DNA from 4 places in the Janthinobacterium sp. GW823-FHT06H09 genome. Region 1 is predicted to be linked to each of the others. Evidence: predicted binding sites of a transcription regulator. Region 1 holds the regulator's gene; each other region holds the start of a gene.
The links. The regulator sigma-54, encoded in region 1, starts transcription at its own class of promoters, with help from an activator protein. The targets are predictions, from matches to a motif close to TGGCANGNAANCTGCTTT.

Region 1 (4,358 bases):
CGCTGGGCTGCACGGGCGGCCAGCACCGCTCCGTGTACATGGCGGAACGGCTGGCGCAGTATTTCGGCCCCAAAGAAAGAGTCGTGCTGCGCCACCGCGAGCGTTCTTAATCAGTCGAGGTGGCGCAGCGGATGGGCTTGCGCCGGCCAGACGGGGGCGAAGAAACGCGCCACCATGGCCGCGTCGACCCCGTCCAGGCTGGCAGGCTGCCAGCGCGGGGCATTGTCCTTGTCGACCACCAGCGCGCGCACGCCTTCGAGCACTTCGCCATGTTCGAAATTGTGGCGCACCACCGTGCGCTCCATGCGCAGGCAATCGGCCACGCCCAGGTGGGCGCCCCGCTGCAGCAACTCCAGGGTCACCGACATCATCAAGGGCGAGCGCAGGCGCATGGCCGCCAGCGCCTTCGCCGCGAATGCGCCGTCATCCTGCGCCAGCGAGGCCATGATGGCGGCCACCGAACCCGCGCTGAAATGGCGGTCCAGCGCCGCGCGCGCCGTGGCCAGGAGGGAAGCGCCCGCCTCGGCCTGGAAAGGCGCCGCCAGCGCCTTGATGGCGACCGGCAAGGCCTCGCCCGGTGTGGACTCGAACAGGGCCAGCAGCGCCCCCATCTGCGCCTCGGGCAGATACACGTCGGCCAGGCCCGTGTACAGGGCGTCGGCCGCGTTGATCGTCAAACCCGTCAAGCCCAGGTACAGGCCCAGCTGACCGGCCAGACGGGACAAAAAGTAACTGCCGCCCACGTCGGGGAACAGGCCGATATTGACTTCCGGCATAGCCATGCGCGTGCGGCCTGTGACGATGCGCAGGCGGTTGCCGGGCCCCGCTTGCGCCACGCCCATGCCGCCGCCCATCACCACCCCATCCATGACGGCGATATACGGTTTCGGATAAAAATGGATCAAATGATTTAAAGCATATTCTTCCGTAAAGAAATCTTCCAGCAAGGCGCTGCCGCCCTGCGGCGTGGCCAGGCCCGCATCGTAAAAGAAACGGATGTCGCCACCCGCGCACAGGGCTTTTTCGCTGCTGGAGCGGATCACCACGGCGTCCACCTGCGGATCGTCGCGCCATGCCAGCAAGGCCGCGCTCAGGGCGCGCACCATCTCCAGCGACAGGGAATTCAAGGCTTTCGGACGGTCGAGCACGATGTGGCCCGTGCGGTGGCGGATGGAAATCTGGACGAGGTCGCTCATGGCAGGCAGGAAAGAAGTGAAAGTGCAAACATTCTAGCGCCTGCGCGGCGAACATTGCGTTTCGCTGGACGCAAAAAAGGGCGCAATGTGCGCCCTTAGTTGATCACAGCCGGTTGAAAGTCGCGGGCCGCTTAGGCGGGGGCGAATTCTTCTTCCGAACTGTCTGGCAGATGCTTGATCGCCTCTTTACCGTGCCCTTGCACTTTGGTTTTGTATTTCATCACTTGCCTATCGAGCTTGTCGATCAGGGTATCGATCGCGGCATACAGGTCGTGTGCCAGGCTTTCCACATAGACAGTTTTACCACTCAGACGCAGGTTGACTTCGGCCTTTTGACGTTTTTCTTTCTCTTTGAGGTTATCCACGGTCAGAATCACGGCGATATCGATAACTTGATCGAAATGACGTTTCACGCGCTCCAGCTTCGTTTGTACGTATTCACGGATGGCTGGTGTCACTTCGAGATGATGTCCGCTGATGGTGAGATTCATACACACTCCTAAAGATGATCGGGTTCGTGCGGTCCATCGTATCCGGCCCGCAGAGGAACCGAAAAAAACTTACAAACACTTACGCAGGCTCACTGGCGGAATTTTTAATGCTTCCCGGTATTTGGCAACAGTACGTCGCGCAATCACCATGCCTTGTTCCCCCAGCATGTCCGCAATCTTACTGTCGGATAAAGGATTTTTAGGGTCTTCTGCTCCTGTCAGTTGCACGATCAATGCCCGTATCGCCGTCGATGACGCTTCGCCCCCCGCTTCGGTGGCGACGTGGCTACCAAAGAAATATTTCAACTCGAACATGCCGTGCGGGGTCAGCATGTACTTTTGAGTTGTTACCCGCGAGATAGTACTCTCGTGTAAACCCAGTGTATCAGCTATTTCACGGAGCACAAGGGGGCGCATGGCAACGGCCCCATGCGAGAAAAAGTTCTTTTGTCTTTCTACTATCGCCTGCGCCACGCGCAGAATCGTGTCGAAGCGCTGGCGCATATTCTTGATCAGCCACTTGGCTTCCTGCAACTGTGCACCCATGGCGCCCTCGCCCTTGCCCTGCTTGAGCAAGTTGGCGTACATGGCATTGACGCGCAGGCGCGGCATGACGTCGTTGTTCAGGGTCACTTGCCAGCCATTGCGCGCGCGCTTGACGACGACGTCGGGCACCACGTAATCGGACACGTCCGCAGCGAACACGGCGCCCGGATGCGGGTTGCACTGGCGAATTACCGTCTGCGCTTCACGCAAGTCTTCATCGTCGCAATCGAGGGCTTTTTTCAGCTTGTTGAAATCGCGCTGGGCAAACCAGGCCAGGTGCTTTTCCACGATGACGAGGGCCATGCGCCGCGTCACCATGGCGATGTGCGGCAAGCGCTTGATCTGCAGCGCCAGGCATTCGGACGCATTGCGCGCGCCCACGCCGGGCGGATCGAAACTTTGCAGCAGCGACAAGGCCGTGCGCATCTCGTCGGCATCGATTTCCAGCTCTTCCGGCAGGCGCGCCAGGATGTCGTCGAGCGACTCTTCCAGGTAGCCATTGTCGTCGAGCGCGTCGATGATCAGCTCGACCAGCGCGCGGTCGCGCAATTCGAGCACCGTCACGCGCATCTGCTCCATCAGGTGTTCGCGCAGGGTGCAGTGATGGGCCTCCAGTTGCGGGCGGGAATCTTCGTCGTCGGGCGCCTTGCCCCGGCTCGCTTCGCTCCAGTCGCTGTCGCCGCCATCCGCGGCGGCCGGGCCCTCGCCCGCCTCGCCGTCAAAGGTTTCCGCTTCGGCCGGCGCCGCGGGCGCCTCCTGGCCTGGCGGCTGGGGCGGCGCTTCGGCCGGCGCGGCCGTGGAGCTCAAGGCCCCGTCGGACAGCAGGCGCAGCGAACGGTCGAGTGGATCGTCGAGGCGCTCGAGCAAGGGATTGTCCGTCAGCAGTTGCTCGAGTTCCTGATGCAATTCCAGAGTAGACAATTGCAACAGGCGTATCGATTGCTGCAACTGCGGCGTCAGTGCCAGGTGCTGCGAAGTGCGCAGCTGCAATGATTGTTTCATTGGCTTACATGCGGAAGTGTTCGCCCAGATAGACCCGGCGTACCGACTCGTTCGCGATGATGTCGTCGGGGCGTCCCGACGCCAGTACCGAGCCCTGGTTGATGATGTAGGCACGGTCGCAAATACCCAGCGTCTCGCGCACATTATGATCGGTGATCAGCACGCCGATATTGCGCTCCTTCAAGAAGCGCACGATGCGCTGGATCTCGATCACGGCGATCGGGTCGACGCCGGCGAACGGTTCGTCGAGCAGCACGAAACGGGGATCGGTGGCCAGGGCGCGGGCGATTTCCACGCGGCGGCGCTCGCCGCCCGACAGGGACAGCGCCTGGTTCTCGCGCAACTTTTCAATCTGCAAGTCGGCCAGCAGTTTATCCAGGCGTTCCTCGATCTCGGCCTTCTTCAAAGGACGGCCTTCGACGGTCTGGATTTCCAGCACGGCGCGGATATTGTCTTCCACCGTCAGCTTGCGGAACACGGACGCCTCCTGCGGCAGATACGACAGGCCCATCTGTGCGCGGCGGTGGATCGGCAGGCTGGAAATGTCCACGCCGCTGATGTCGATGCTGCCGCCATCCGACGGCACCAGGCCGACGATCATGTAGAACGAGGTGGTCTTGCCGGCGCCGTTCGGGCCCAGCAGCCCCACCACTTCGCCGCATTCGACTTGCAGCGAGACATCATGCACGACTTGCCGCTTGCCATAGGTTTTCTGCAGTCCGCGAACGATCAGGGTGCTGCCGCAACGGGTATTGTCCATTATTTCGTTCCTGGCACAGGTGTGGCCGGCGCTTTCTCCGCCGCGGGCGCCTTGGTCTTCGGCTGGATCACCATGCGCACGCTGCCGCCGTCGGAGGTGCTGGTGCCGCTGTCGGAATTTTCCATCTTGAATACTTCCTTGCGGCTGTCATACGAGATGAAGGCGCCATTGGCCACATCCGTCACTTTCGTGCCCTCCAGGCGCGTCAGCTTGGCCTTGGAAAACAGTTTCACCACTTCCGTCTTGTTGTCGTATTCCACGCGCTCCGCTTCGCCTTCGACCCACAGGTCGCCGGCGCCATCGCGCTTCTGGCGGAAGGTGGCCAGCTTGCCGGGATCGGCCCAGAAGGTGATGAACTGGTAG
Region 2 (4,358 bases), on a different contig from region 1:
GTGGCCCCGCGAAATTACAGCGCGTTGAGCGGAATCTTCAGGTAGCGCACGCCGTTGTCTTCCGGCTCGGGCAGCTTGCCCGCGTTGATGTTGACCTGGATGGCGGGCAGGATCAGGGTCGGCATGTCGAGGGTGGCGTCGCGGCCCGTGCGCATGGCCACGAATTGCTCTTCCGTGATGCCGTCGCGCAAATGGATGTTGCTGGCGCGCTGTTCGGCCACCGTCACTTCCCAGCGCGCCTCGCGGCCGTTGGGCGGGTAATCGTGGCACATGAACAGCCGCGTCTGCGGCGGCAATGAAAGCAGCCGCTGCACGGAGCGGTACAGCAGGGTAGCGGAACCGCCGGGGAAGTCGCAGCGGGCCGAGCCTACGTCCGGCATGAACAGGGTGTCGCCGACGAAGACGGCGTCGCCGATCTGGTACGCCAGGTCGGCCGGCGTGTGGCCGGGCACATGCAGCGCGCGCACTTCCAGCTTGCCGATATGAAACACCTGGTCGGGCGCGAACAGTTGGTCGAATTGCGAGCCGTCGGCCCTGGCGTCATTCTGGTGATAGACGGCCGCGAATGCCTGCTGCACCGTCTGGATGGCGGCGCCGATGGCCACGTCACCGCCCAGCTGCTGTTGCAGGTAGGGCGCGGCGGAAAGATGATCGGCGTGCGCGTGGGTTTCCAGCAGCCAGCGGCACTGCAAGCCGTGTTCGCGCACGAAGGCGATCACCTTGTCGGCCGAGGCGGTCGAGGTGCGGCCCGCCTTCGGGTCGTAGTCGAGCACGGAATCGATGATGGCGCAGTCGCGGCCATCGGCCTCGTAGACAACGTAGGTGACGGTGGCGGTGGTCGGGTCGAAGAAGGCTTGGATTTGTGGAGTCATCGCGGCGGCAAGGGACGGGCAAGGGAATGGCATTATATCGCCAGAGTTCGCTAAAAAAATGCTGCAAATTGACATTTGACATGCGAAAAACAGATATGCGGGCATGCATGCGCCCGTCACAGTCGTGCGCACCCTGGCGCTTGCAGCATGGTAACCTCATTCTTCCAAGGAGGAATTCATGAACGATATCACTGTACGCAGCGAACAGTACCGCGGTTTTACGATTTCCGTGACCCCGCAAAAGGATAACGACGATTTATGGGATTTTACCTACCGCCTGCAGCGCGACGGTGAGCCGGAAGCGCAGGCGATCACGCGCAGCCGCACCCTGGGCGGCTACGCGGCGCCCGAAACCGCTTGCACGGCGGGCCTGGAAGTGGCCAGGACGGAAGTGGATAATCTGCTGCGTCCTTGAGCCAGCGTAAATCGTTTAGCCTGAAAGTCGGCCTGACCGCGCGCCGGCGCGTGAAACACGTCGCTAGCGGTCACGCTTCATGCTACGATTTCCAGTATTGAGTCAGTCAAAGGAGGCACCCCATGAATAGCAGTTCTAAAATTCACTATAAAGGCTGGGAAATCGTTCCCCTGGCCGTGCCCACCACCGATGGCAAATGGTCGGCCAGTTGCGACATCGAACGCGCCACGGCGGAAGGCCTGGAGGTGTTCGAAGGCTCGACCATGCAATTCGTGCGCGACGACGAGGAGGGCGCCATTGCCGCCGCCTGCGAAGAAGCCGTGCGCCAGATCGACAACATCATCGCCAATCCGCTGGTGCGGCTGGCTTAGCCCCTGAATTTCCAGCAAACCTGCAGCCGGCGCCCGCCGGCTGTTTTTTTATGCGCGTCGCCGGTGGCAGTCTCATATGTTTCATGTTTCAATGTTTCAAATGGAATGATTGAAACATATTTGAAACATCATTGGCCTGAATCGTGACATCGCTGTTCCCTGGCGTGACAACGCGTGCAGCGCCGATACGTGGCCATTTCCCTGGTTTTCACTGTGCCGTGGCGCATTTTCCGCGCGAGCGCATGGTGCTGGCACGGCATTTGCAATACCAATGCTCATAGCCACTCCATGAAACATTCGGGACCATCCGAAACCCATAAGGTGAACACATGACTCAATACTCAGCAGGTGCCGCATTCCGCAAGGCCGTCCAGGAAGAATCCCCGTTGCAAGTCGTCGGCGCCATCAACGCCAACCACGCCTTGCTGGCCAAGCGCGCCGGCTATAAAGCCATCTACCTGTCCGGCGGCGGCGTCGCGGCCGGATCGCTGGGCTTGCCAGACCTGGGCATTTCCAGCCTGGACGACGTGCTGACCGACATCCGCCGCATCACCGACGTGTGCGACCTGCCGTTGCTGGTCGACGCCGACACGGGCTTCGGCGCCTCCGCCTTCAACGTGGCGCGCACGGTGAAATCGATGATCAAGTTCGGCGCGGCCGGCCTGCACATCGAAGACCAGGTGGGCGCCAAGCGCTGCGGCCACCGTCCGGGCAAGGAAATCGTGAGCAAGGAAGAAATGGTCGACCGCATCAAGGCGGCCGTCGATGCGCGTACGGACCCGAATTTCGTCATCATGGCGCGCACCGATGCGCTGGCCGTCGATGGCCTGGAAGCGGCACTGGAGCGCGCCGTCGCCTGCGTCGAGGCGGGCGCCGACATGATCTTCCCGGAAGCCATCACGGACCTGGACATGTACGCCACGTTCGCCAAGGCCGTCAACGTGCCGATTCTGGCCAACATCACGGAATTCGGTTCCACGCCGCTGTTCACCTTGGACGAACTGCGCAGCGCCCACGTGGGCCTGGCCCTGTACCCGCTGTCGGCCTTCCGCGCCATGAACAAGGCGGCGGAAAACGTCTACCAGGCGCTGCGCCGCGACGGCACGCAAAAGAACGTCGTCGATACCATGCAGACGCGTATGGAACTGTATGAATCGATCAACTATCATGATTTTGAGCAGAAACTGGACGCGCTGTTCGCCGCGCAAAAGAAATAAGCAGAAATAAGCAAAAATAAGCAAAAAGCAGGGACCGCATGCCGGTCCCGTAGTGACGCACCCGAGACTATTCAATCTGGAGAACACAATGACCGCACCGCAAGCCGCCACTTTCAAGCCTAAAAAATCCGTCGCCCTGTCCGGCGTCACCGCCGGCAACACGGCGCTGTGCTCGGTCGGCAAGACCGGCAACGATTTGCATTACCGCGGCTACGACATCCTGGACGTGGCCGACAGCTGCGAGTTCGAGGAAATCGCCTACCTGCTGGTGCACGGCAAGCTGCCAACCTTGGCGGAACTGAAAGGCTACAAGGCCAAGCTGAAGTCATTGCGCGGCTTGCCGTCGGCCGTCAAGCTGGCGCTGGAAGCGCTGCCGGCCGCCGCCCACCCGATGGACGTGATGCGCACGGGCGTGTCCGTGCTGGGCTGCGCCCTGCCGGAAAAGGACGATCACAACGCGCCGGGCGCGCGCGACATCGCCGACCGCCTGATGGCGTCGTTCGGCTCCATGCTGCTGTACTGGTACCACTACAGCCATAACGGCAAGCGCATCGAAGTGGAAACGGACGACGACTCGATCGGCGGCCACTTCCTGCACCTGCTGCACGGCGAAAAACCGTCGGCGTCGTGGGAAAAAGCCATGCACACCTCGCTGATCCTGTACGCGGAACACGAATTCAACGCGTCGACCTTCACCAGCCGCGTCATCGCCGGCACGGGTTCCGACATCCACTCGGCCATCACGGGCGCCATCGGCGCACTGCGCGGCCCGAAACACGGCGGCGCGAACGAAGTGGCACTGGACATCCAGAAGCGTTACGACAACGCGGACGAAGCGGAAGCGGATATCCGCGAGCGCGTGGCCAACAAGGAAGTGGTGATCGGTTTCGGCCACCCCGTCTACACGATTTCGGACCCGCGCAATAAAGTCATCAAGGAAGTGGCCCGCTCGCTGTCGCACGAAGCGGGATCGACCAAGATGTTCGACATCGCCGAGCGCCTGGAATCGGTCATGTGGGAAATCAAGAACATGTTCCCGAACCTGGACTGGTTCTCGGCCGTGTCCTACCACATGATGGGCGTGCCGACGGCGATGTTCACGCCGCTGTTCGTCATCTCGCGCACCTCGGGCTGGGCCGCCCACATCATCGAGCAGCGCATCGACAACAAGATCATCCGCCCGAGCGCCAACTACGTGGGCCCGGAAGACCTGGAATTCGTGCCGATCAAGGACCGCAAATAATGAGTACCCCCATGAATACCCTGTACCGCAAATCCTTGCCGGGTACCCAGCTAGATTACTTCGACACGCGCGCCGCCGTCGACGCGATCCAGCCAGGCGCCTATGCCACCTTGCCCTACACCTCGCGCGTACTGGCCGAAAACCTCGTGCGCCGCTGCGACCCGGCCACCCTGAACGCCTCGCTGAGCCAGTTCATCGAACGCCGTCGCGACCTCGATTTCCCCTGGTTCCCCGCCCGCG
Region 3 (4,358 bases), on a different contig from region 1:
AGTGATGGTTTTTTCATCAGCAGATGGTAGCAGCGCCGCCAGTCGTGCGCAATCGTGCACGTGCGGCACTTACGGGCCGCCTTATATTTCACGCAGCACGCGCCGGTACTGGATCGCTTCGGCGACGTGCGGCTGCGTGATGCCGGGGCTAGCCTCCAGGTCCGCGATGCTGCGCGCCACGCGCAGTACGCGGTGATAGGTACGCGCCGACCAGTGCAATCGCGCCATGGCGCCGTGCAGCAGCTGTTCGCCATGCGTTTCCAGGCGACAATGCTGTTCGATTTCGGTGCTGCTCAGGCGCTGATTCGCCTTTCCCTGGCGTGCCAGCTGCAGGGCAAAGGCTGCCGCTACCCGCGTGGCGATGGCTCGCGTGCTTTCTCCGGCGCCGGCGTGCCGGCCCAGCGCCGCCGGCGGCATGGCGGCCACTTCAATCTGCAGGTCGATACGGTCGAGTAGCGGACCGGACAGGCGGCTGTGATAACGGAGCACGGCGTCCGGCGTGCAGCGGCAACGTCCCGAAGCGTGGCCCAGATAGCCGCACGGGCAGGGATTCATGGCGGCGATCAGCTGGAAGCGGGCAGGAAACTCGGCCTGGCGGGCCGCGCGTGAAATGTTGATCACGCCCGATTCCATGGGCTGGCGCAGCACATCGAGCACCCGGCGCTGGAATTCGGCGATTTCATCGAGAAACAGCACGCCGCAGTGCGCGAGCGAGATTTCTCCGGGGCGCGGCACGTTGCCGCCGCCCACCAGGGCCACGCCGGACGCCGTCTGGTGCGGGGCGCGATAGGGGCGGCGTTTCCAGTGTTCCACCTTGAAGTGGCCGCCCAGCGAATGCACGGCGGCCGATTCCAGCGCCTCTTCGTCGCTCATGGGCGGCAGCACGCCGGGAAAACGGCTGGCCAGCATGGTCTTGCCCGCGCCCGGCGGCCCGACCATCAGGACGTTATGGCCGCCCGCGGCCGCCACTTCCAGCGCCCGCCGCGCCTGCTGCTGCCCTTGCACGTCGGCAAAGTCAGGATACGGAAAGGCGTGCGCTGCCAGCATGGGCTGGTGGCGTTGCAGGGCGGTCTGGCTGCCGTGCGCGGCAAAATGCGCGCAGACTTCGAGCAGGCTGTGGGCGGGATAGATGCAGGCATCGCGGACCAGCGCCGCCTCGTCCGCGTTCGCCTGCGGCAGGATGAAGGCGCGTGGCGCGCCCGCTGGGCAGCGCTGCATGGCAAAGGTCATGGCCAGCGCGCCGCGGATGGGGCGCAACTGGCCCGACAGTGACAGTTCGCCGGCGAATTCATAGTGGTGTAATTGGTCGCCTGGCAACTGGCCGGAGGCGGCCAGGATGCCCAGGGCAATGGGCAGATCGAAACGGCCCGATTCCTTGGGCAGGTCCGCCGGCGCCAGGTTGGCCGTGATGCGCCGCGCCGGCATCTCGAAGCCGCAGTTTTGCAGCGCGGCACGGACGCGGTCGCGCGATTCCTTCACTTCCGTATCCGGCAGGCCGACTATCGTAAATGAAGGCAAACCGTTGGCAAGGTGGACTTCGACACTTACCTCGGGCGCTTCCATGCCGGCCAGGGCGCGGCTTTTCAGGACGGCCAGACTCATCAAACTCCCCTGTGGCGCGGGCGCGGGCAGTCTCAGTCTAGCGCGTGAAACGCCGTCAGGCTTGAGCTATGCCAGCAAGGCCGTCAATAACGTGGTCTGGCTGGCGTCACCTCACAACCTTACACCTTGGCCTTGGGTTCGTTCAGACGCGTTTCCAGTTCGATCAGGCGCAATTCCAGTGCGTCGAGCTTGGCGCGGGTCTTGGCCAGCACTTGCGCCTGGATATCGAATTCTTCGCGCGTGACGAGATCGAGGCGGGCGAAGCCTTGGGTCATCATCGATTTCACGTTTTTCTCGATATCCTTGGCCGGCGAGTTCTCGATGGCCTGGTGGATCTTGCCTTGCAAGTCGTTAAAGAAGGTATTCATGTCCATGTTCAGTCCTTTTATGGTGCGGCATGTGCATCGCACCATTGCGGTGCACAGCGGTGTTAATCTGGTGCGAAAATAGGCAAATCCACAACGCTTCAGCAACGTATTTCCGCATGCCCAGCGGCTTGCACGGTATGTATGGCCGGAAAGGCACCTGTCAAGGTGGCAAGAGAGCTGGCACGTATTCTGCTAAAGAAGGTATGAACGCTTTGTGATCTCCAGCCAAGATTTTAAACCTCAACCGCTTTAAAAGTTCAATAAAAGGGAATCGCCATGAAGAATCTGTCCAAGAACATGACTTTAGCTGCAGCGTTGACGCTGGCCATGACCGCCTTGTGCGGCAGCGCCATGGCCCAGGATGCAGTGGCGGCGCCTGCTGCGGCCGAAGCCGTACCTGATAACGTGGTGAGCTACAACGTGGCGCTGACCAGCGACTACCGCTACCGTGGCGTGTCGCAAAGCCGTCTCGACCCTGCCATCAGCGGCGGCGCCGACTATACCCACAATCCGACGGGTTTGTACGTGGGGACCTGGCTGTCGAGCATCAAATGGATCAAAGACGGCGGCGGCGATACCAACCTGGAATGGGATATCTACGGCGGCAAACGTGGCGAGATCAGCAAGGATTTCACCTACGATGTGGGCGGCCTGTACTACTTCTATCCGTCAAATGGGCTGAGCACCAACGCGAACACCTTCGAACTGTACGGCCAGCTCGGCTATGGCCCGGCCTACATCAAGTACTCGCATTCGACCAGTAATCTGTTCGGCGTGCCTGACAGCAAGAACAGCGGCTACCTCGATGTGGGTGCCAACGTCGATGTGCACGATGGCTACATGCTGAACCTGCATGCCGGACGCCAGAAGGTCGCGCACAACGATGCCCTCAGCTATAACGATTACAAGATCGGCGTGACCAAGGATTTCGGCGTGGTGACCGTGGCTCTGGCCGCCGTCAAGGCCAACATCACGTCGCTGGCACCGAATGGCAAGAATCTGGCGAAATCCGGTCTCGTGCTGACCGTATCCAAAACCTTTTAAGCGAGACTGCCATGAAAATGATTACTGCAATCATTAAACCGTTCAAACTGGACGAAGTACGCGAAGCCTTGTCGGCTATCAATGTGCAAGGCATTACCGTCACCGAAGTCAAAGGTTTCGGCCGCCAGAAAGGCCACACGGAACTCTACCGTGGCGCCGAGTATGTCGTTGATTTTTTGCCAAAAACCAAGATTGAAGCAGCCGTCGATGACGCCATTGTCGACCAGGCCATCGAAGCGATCGAAGGCGCCGCGCGTACCGGTAAAATCGGCGACGGCAAGATTTTCGTCTACAACCTGGAACAAGTCATCCGCATCCGTACCGGTGAAACCGGCAACGAAGCGCTCTAAGGGGAATATTGATGCGTAAAAATATAACAAAATTGCTCGCTGGGATAGCCTGTCTGTGTGCGTTTGGCGTCGCCGCGCCGAGCTTTGCCGATGCCCCTGCCAAGACGGAGGCGGCCACGACCACGGCCGTTGCCGCCCCCGCCGTCACGCCCGTGCCTGACGCCGCGCCCGCTGCCGCCGCCCCGGCCCCGGCCGCTGCCGCACCGGCTGCCGCCCCTGTCGCCAACAAGGGCGATACCAGTTTCATGATGATTTCCACCTTGCTGGTGATTTTGATGACCATCCCCGGCCTGGCCCTGTTCTACGGCGGCCTGGTGCGCTCGAAGAACATGCTGTCGGTGCTGATGCAAGTGTTCATGGTGTTCGCGCTGGTCATCGTGCTGTGGTGTATTTACGGTTACTCGGTCGCCTTCACGGAAAAAACCGCCTTCTTCGGTGGCTTCGACCGCCTGTTCCTGAACGGTATCTGGGATCCGGCCAAGGGCACGTTTGCCGCCGCCGCCACCTTCAGCAAGGGTGTCGTCATTCCCGAGTTCGTCTTCGTCGCCTTCCAGGGCACGTTTGCCGCCATCACCTGCGCACTGATCGTCGGCGCCTTCGCCGAGCGCGCCAAGTTTGCCGCCGTGCTGGCCTTCGTCGTGCTGTGGTTCACATTTGCCTACCTGCCAGCGGCCCACATGGTGTGGTTCTGGACCGGTCCTGACCTGATCACCAATGCCGCCACCTCGGCCAGCGAAGCCCTGAAAGCGGGCTGGATCTGGCAAAAAGGCGCGCTGGACTTCGCCGGCGGCACCGTGGTGCACATCAATGCCGCCGTCGCCGGCCTGGTGGGCGCGATCATGATCGGCAAGCGCGTCGGCTACGGCCGCGAATCGATGGCGCCGCACTCGCTGACGATGACCATGATCGGCGCTTCGCTGCTGTGGGTGGGCTGGTTCGGTTTCAATGCCGGTTCCTCGCTGGAAGCGGGCGACGTAGCGGCATTGGCTTTCGT
Region 4 (4,358 bases), on a different contig from region 1:
TCGCGGCGCAGCTTGCCCTTCACGCCAAACGTGTTGCCGATGTAATTCTCATAGCCGGTGCGGTCATCGCTGGAGCGGCCATAGTCGATGCCGATGGTGGTGCTCAGCTTGCCGCCTGCCAGCTGGTTCACGTGCAGCCAGTTGGTGTCGATGCCGTAGAACTCACGCTGGAAGTCGACCACGCCGCCCGAATGGCTGGCTGGCGCCTGGAAACCCTTGGTAAAAGCCTGGTACTGGATCACGTCGCGGTTGCCGCCGTAGGCCGTCACGTGCAGGCGGTCTTCGCCAAACGATTGTTCATAGGTGGCGCCGATTTGCTGGTGGTCGATGCTCTTGCGCGTGTTGTAGCGTTCGGCCAGGGTGCGTTTCGGGTTTTGCGTGTCCGTCGCATCGATTTCGCCGGCGCGCGGATCGCGGGAAAACGTGGCCCAGGTGGCGCCCAGCGGATCTTGCGTGTTGCCCTGGTGCAGGCTGTTGGCGACGATGGTCAGCTTGCTGTCCGTATTCGGCTTGACCGTGATCTTGCCGAACGCCTGTTCGCGCGTGGCGGCGCTGTGGTCGCGGAAGCCGTCCGTGCGGAAGCGCGAACCGTCGAGCACGTAGCCGATGCCGCCTGCCTGGCCCTGCGCCGACAGGTCCACCTTGCTGGTGCCGAAGCTGCCGCCCGTCACGTTCAGTTCGACGGACGGGGGATTTTGCCCATCCTTGGAAAACAGCTGGATCACGCCGCCCGAATGGTTGCCGTAGATGGCAGAAAACGGCCCGCGCAGCACTTCGATGCGCTCGGCCGTATCGAGGTTGAAGGTGGCAGCCTGGCCTTGCCCGTCGGGCATGCTGGCGGGAATGCCATCGCTGATCAGCTTGACGCCGCGCACGCCGAAGGCCGAGCGGGCGCCGAAGCCGCGCGACGAGATTTGCAAGTCTTGTGCGTAGTTTTGGCGGTTTTGTACGACCAGACCCGGCACGGCGGCCAGCGCTTCCGAGGCATTGACGCGGATTTGGCCGTCCTGGATGCGGGTGCTGTCGACGACGTCGATGGACGCGGGCACTTCCTGGCTGGGGTGGGCGATGCGGCTGCCGCTGATGACCACCGTATCCATGAGTTGCCCGGCGGCCAAGTCAGCGGGCTCGGCGGCAAAGACGTGGGGGGCCAGGGTGGCGCTGCCGGCGACAAACAGGCTGGCGATGGTGTTCAGGCGGAAACGATGCTGCATGCGGATTCTCCAATGTGAATAAAAGCCTGCTTGAGCGCGTGAGCGGCGCAGGTCTGCATAGTTGTATCAAGCAATATGCCTGCCATGTCTCCATTGGTGGGCGGAAATTATACGCGTGTCAGTGGCACGGCGTTTGCATGCAGCAATTATCAGATGCGCCGCTACCGCGCGCTTTTCCTGTGTTTTGCCATTGAAAAGGTGATTATGCCCAACTTCTTCCCGCGCTTGCGCCAGGTGTGCTGGCTGCTGCCGGCGCTTGCCAGCACCGCCCTCCAGGCCGCTCCTTTTGCCTATGTCCCCAATGAAAAATCGGGCACCGTGAGCGTGATCGACACGGCGACCGACCAGGTCGTGCGCCAGATCGCCACAGGCAAGCGTCCGCGCGGCATCGCCGCCGACCCCACCGGGCGGCAATTGTTTGTCACCGATGCGGCCAGCAGCGCCTTGCTGCTGATCGATAACGAAGCTGGCGCACCAGTCCGAATGGTGGCGCTGGGCAAGTCGCCCGAAGGCGTGAGCGCCTCGCACGACGGTCGTTACGTGGCCGTGGCCGTCGAGGAAAACAATAGCGTGGCCTTGCTTGATGGCCAGACGGGCGTCGTGCTTGCCGATATCAAGGTGCAGGGACGCAACCCGGAACATGCCGTCTTCAGCCCCGATGGGCGCTGGCTGCTGGTCAGTGCGGAAGAGGCCGAGCAAGTCGATGTCATCGACGTGGCGCAACGCCGCCAGGTCGCGTCCATTGCCGTGGGCTTGCGTCCGCGCGGCATCGGTTTCAGTCCGGATTCGGGCCTTGCCTACGTGGCGTGCGAACTGGTCAATGCCGTCTACGTGATCGATATGACGGCGCGCAAGGCCATCGCCACCATTCCAGCAGGTAAGAATGCGAATGGCATCGTCGTCCATCCCGGTGGCAAGCAAGTGTATGTATCGAATGGCACGGACGGCACGGTGATGGTGATCGATACGGCCAGCAAGCAGGTGACGGCCACCATTCCCGTCGGCAAGCGCCCATGGAACATGGCCATCACGCCCGACGGGGCCAAGCTGTACGTGGCCAATGGCCGCTCGAACAGCGTCTCCGTCATCGATACGGCCAGCGCGCGCAAGGTGGCCGATATTGCCGTCGGCGAATTGCCATGGGGCGTGGTGATTCGGTAGCGTTACAGGAACAGGTGTTCCAGTCTGGTACACCTGTTCCATTGTGCAGCGGCGACGGGCCGCAGCAGCAGGGCTGGCCCGGATTGGAACAGGATGCCTTCACCTTGTTCAAAACGCAAACAGGCCCGCTCCCGCGGCTCAAGCCCGGGCATGCGCCGAAAAGCGCACCGGCATTGAGGCCGCGCCCTTGTAACAGGGGTAAAAGCGGCTAAGTTTGTAGTGGGATGGCGAGCTGGCACGGCATTTGCGGAAGACTGCGTGTACTCACCCCATCTGTACCAGGACGTTTGATTTTAATTAAGTAATTCCATTCTAATTAACCCGATAGAGGACGACATGAATCTCGCAGACATCAGCAAACTGGGCGTAGCCAATCCCTTCAAACAACGCTATGACAATTACATCGGCGGCAAATTCGTTGCACCAGTAAAAGGTGAATACTTTCCTAACATCACGCCGATCACGGGCTTGCCATTTTGCGAAATCGCCCGTTCCACGACGGAAGACGTCGAGCTGGCGCTGGACGCCGCCCATGCCGCCAAGGATGCCTGGGGCAAGACCTCGCCCGCTGAGCGCGCCAATATCCTGAACCGCATCGCCGACCGCATCGAACAGAACCTGAGCCTGATCGCCACGGCGGAAACGATCGATAACGGCAAGCCGATCCGCGAAACGATGAACGCGGACATTCCGCTGGCCATCGACCATTTCCGTTACTTCGCCGGCTGCATCCGCGCGCAGGAAGGTTCCGTCGCGCAAATCGATGCGGAAACCTATGCCTACCACTACCACGAGCCGCTGGGTGTCGTGGGCCAGATTATTCCGTGGAATTTCCCGATTCTGATGGCCGTGTGGAAACTGGCGCCAGCCCTGGCGGCCGGCAATTGCGTCGTCCTGAAACCGGCAGAGCAAACCCCCGCTTCCATCATGGTGTTGATCGAGCTGATCGGCGACCTGCTGCCACCGGGCGTGTTGAACATCATCAACGGTTTCGGCCTGGAAGCGGGCAAGCCGCTGGCCTCGAGCAAGCGCATCGCCAAGATTGCCTTTACGGGCGAAACGGGCACGGGCCGCCTGATCATGGGCTATGCCGCGCAAAACCTGATTCCCGTCACCCTGGAGCTGGGCGGCAAATCGCCGAACATCTTCTTTGAAGACGTGATGGATGCGGACGACGAGTATTTCGACAAGTGCCTGGAAGGCTTTGCGATGTTCGCGCTGAATCAAGGCGAGGTGTGCACCTGCCCATCGCGCGTGCTGATCCAGGAATCGATCTACGAGAAATTCATCGAACGGGCCCTGAAGCGCGTGGCCGCCATCAAGCAGGGCAATCCGCTCGATTCTTCCACCATGATCGGCGCCCAAGCGTCGCAGGAGCAGCTGGAAAAAATCCTGTCCTACCTCGACATCGGCCGCCAGGAAGGCGCCGAGGTGCTGGCTGGGGGCGAGCGCAACACGCAGGCGGGCGACCTGGAAGGCGGCTATTACGTGCGTCCGACCGTGTTCAAGGGGCACAACAAGATGCGCATCTTCCAGGAAGAAATTTTTGGACCGGTCGTGTCCGTGACCACCTTCAAGGATGAAGCTGAAGCGCTGGCGATTGCCAACGATACCTTGTACGGCTTGGGCGCCGGCTTGTGGACGCGTGACGGTTCGCGCGCCTTCCGCATGGGCCGCGCCATCCAGGCGGGCCGCGTGTGGACCAATTGCTACCACCTGTATCCAGCCCACGCCGCTTTCGGCGGCTACAAGCAATCGGGCATCGGCCGCGAAAACCACAAGATGATGCTCGACCACTACCAGCAAACGAAGAACTTGCTGGTGAGCTATAGCCCGAAAGCGCTGGGCTTCTTCTAAACCGGCAACAGGCGCCGCGCCCGTAGTCCAGGCGCGGCGCGCAGAAAGGGATGCCATGAGTGCAGCAATTGCCAGGGTGGTCGCCACCGATGCGGCGCTGGAAATGATGGACAAGTTGCGCCAGCG

Region 2: a site for sigma-54 is predicted at 1,908-1,925, ahead of prpB (methylisocitrate lyase). Genes of this name have one in related genera too.
Region 3: a site for sigma-54 is predicted at 2,149-2,166, ahead of AC1Q6X_RS18010 (TorF family putative porin). Genes of this name have one in related genera too.
Region 4: a site for sigma-54 is predicted at 1,337-1,354, ahead of AC1Q6X_RS27470 (beta-propeller fold lactonase family protein). Genes of this name have one in related genera too.

Annotation. Positions count from the first base shown of each region.
Region 1 is NZ_JBXAHC010000013.1:133,330-137,687, forward strand. It holds gene rapZ (RNase adapter RapZ) at 1-110, shown strand, start outside; gene AC1Q6X_RS21825 (enoyl-CoA hydratase/isomerase family protein) at 111-1,196, opposite strand; gene hpf (ribosome hibernation-promoting factor, HPF/YfiA family) at 1,328-1,687, opposite strand; gene AC1Q6X_RS21835 (RNA polymerase factor sigma-54) at 1,757-3,235, opposite strand; gene lptB (LPS export ABC transporter ATP-binding protein) at 3,240-3,995, opposite strand; gene lptA (lipopolysaccharide transport periplasmic protein LptA) at 3,995-4,358, opposite strand, start outside.
Region 2 is NZ_JBXAHC010000006.1:122,886-127,243, forward strand. It holds gene AC1Q6X_RS11685 (MBL fold metallo-hydrolase) at 15-872, opposite strand; gene AC1Q6X_RS11690 (hypothetical protein) at 1,051-1,287, shown strand; gene AC1Q6X_RS11695 (hypothetical protein) at 1,410-1,658, shown strand; gene prpB (methylisocitrate lyase) at 1,988-2,875, shown strand; gene prpC (bifunctional 2-methylcitrate synthase/citrate synthase) at 2,964-4,118, shown strand; gene acnD (Fe/S-dependent 2-methylisocitrate dehydratase AcnD) at 4,130-4,358, shown strand, end outside.
Region 3 is NZ_JBXAHC010000010.1:1,184-5,541, forward strand. It holds gene AC1Q6X_RS17995 (hypothetical protein) at 1-17, opposite strand, end outside; gene AC1Q6X_RS18000 (YifB family Mg chelatase-like AAA ATPase) at 82-1,602, opposite strand; gene AC1Q6X_RS18005 (accessory factor UbiK family protein) at 1,722-1,976, opposite strand; gene AC1Q6X_RS18010 (TorF family putative porin) at 2,247-3,014, shown strand; gene AC1Q6X_RS18015 (P-II family nitrogen regulator) at 3,026-3,364, shown strand; gene AC1Q6X_RS18020 (ammonium transporter) at 3,376-4,358, shown strand, end outside.
Region 4 is NZ_JBXAHC010000030.1:8,578-12,935, forward strand. It holds gene AC1Q6X_RS27465 (TonB-dependent receptor family protein) at 1-1,214, opposite strand, end outside; gene AC1Q6X_RS27470 (beta-propeller fold lactonase family protein) at 1,419-2,375, shown strand; gene adh (aldehyde dehydrogenase) at 2,712-4,232, shown strand; gene AC1Q6X_RS27480 (DUF779 domain-containing protein) at 4,288-4,358, shown strand, end outside.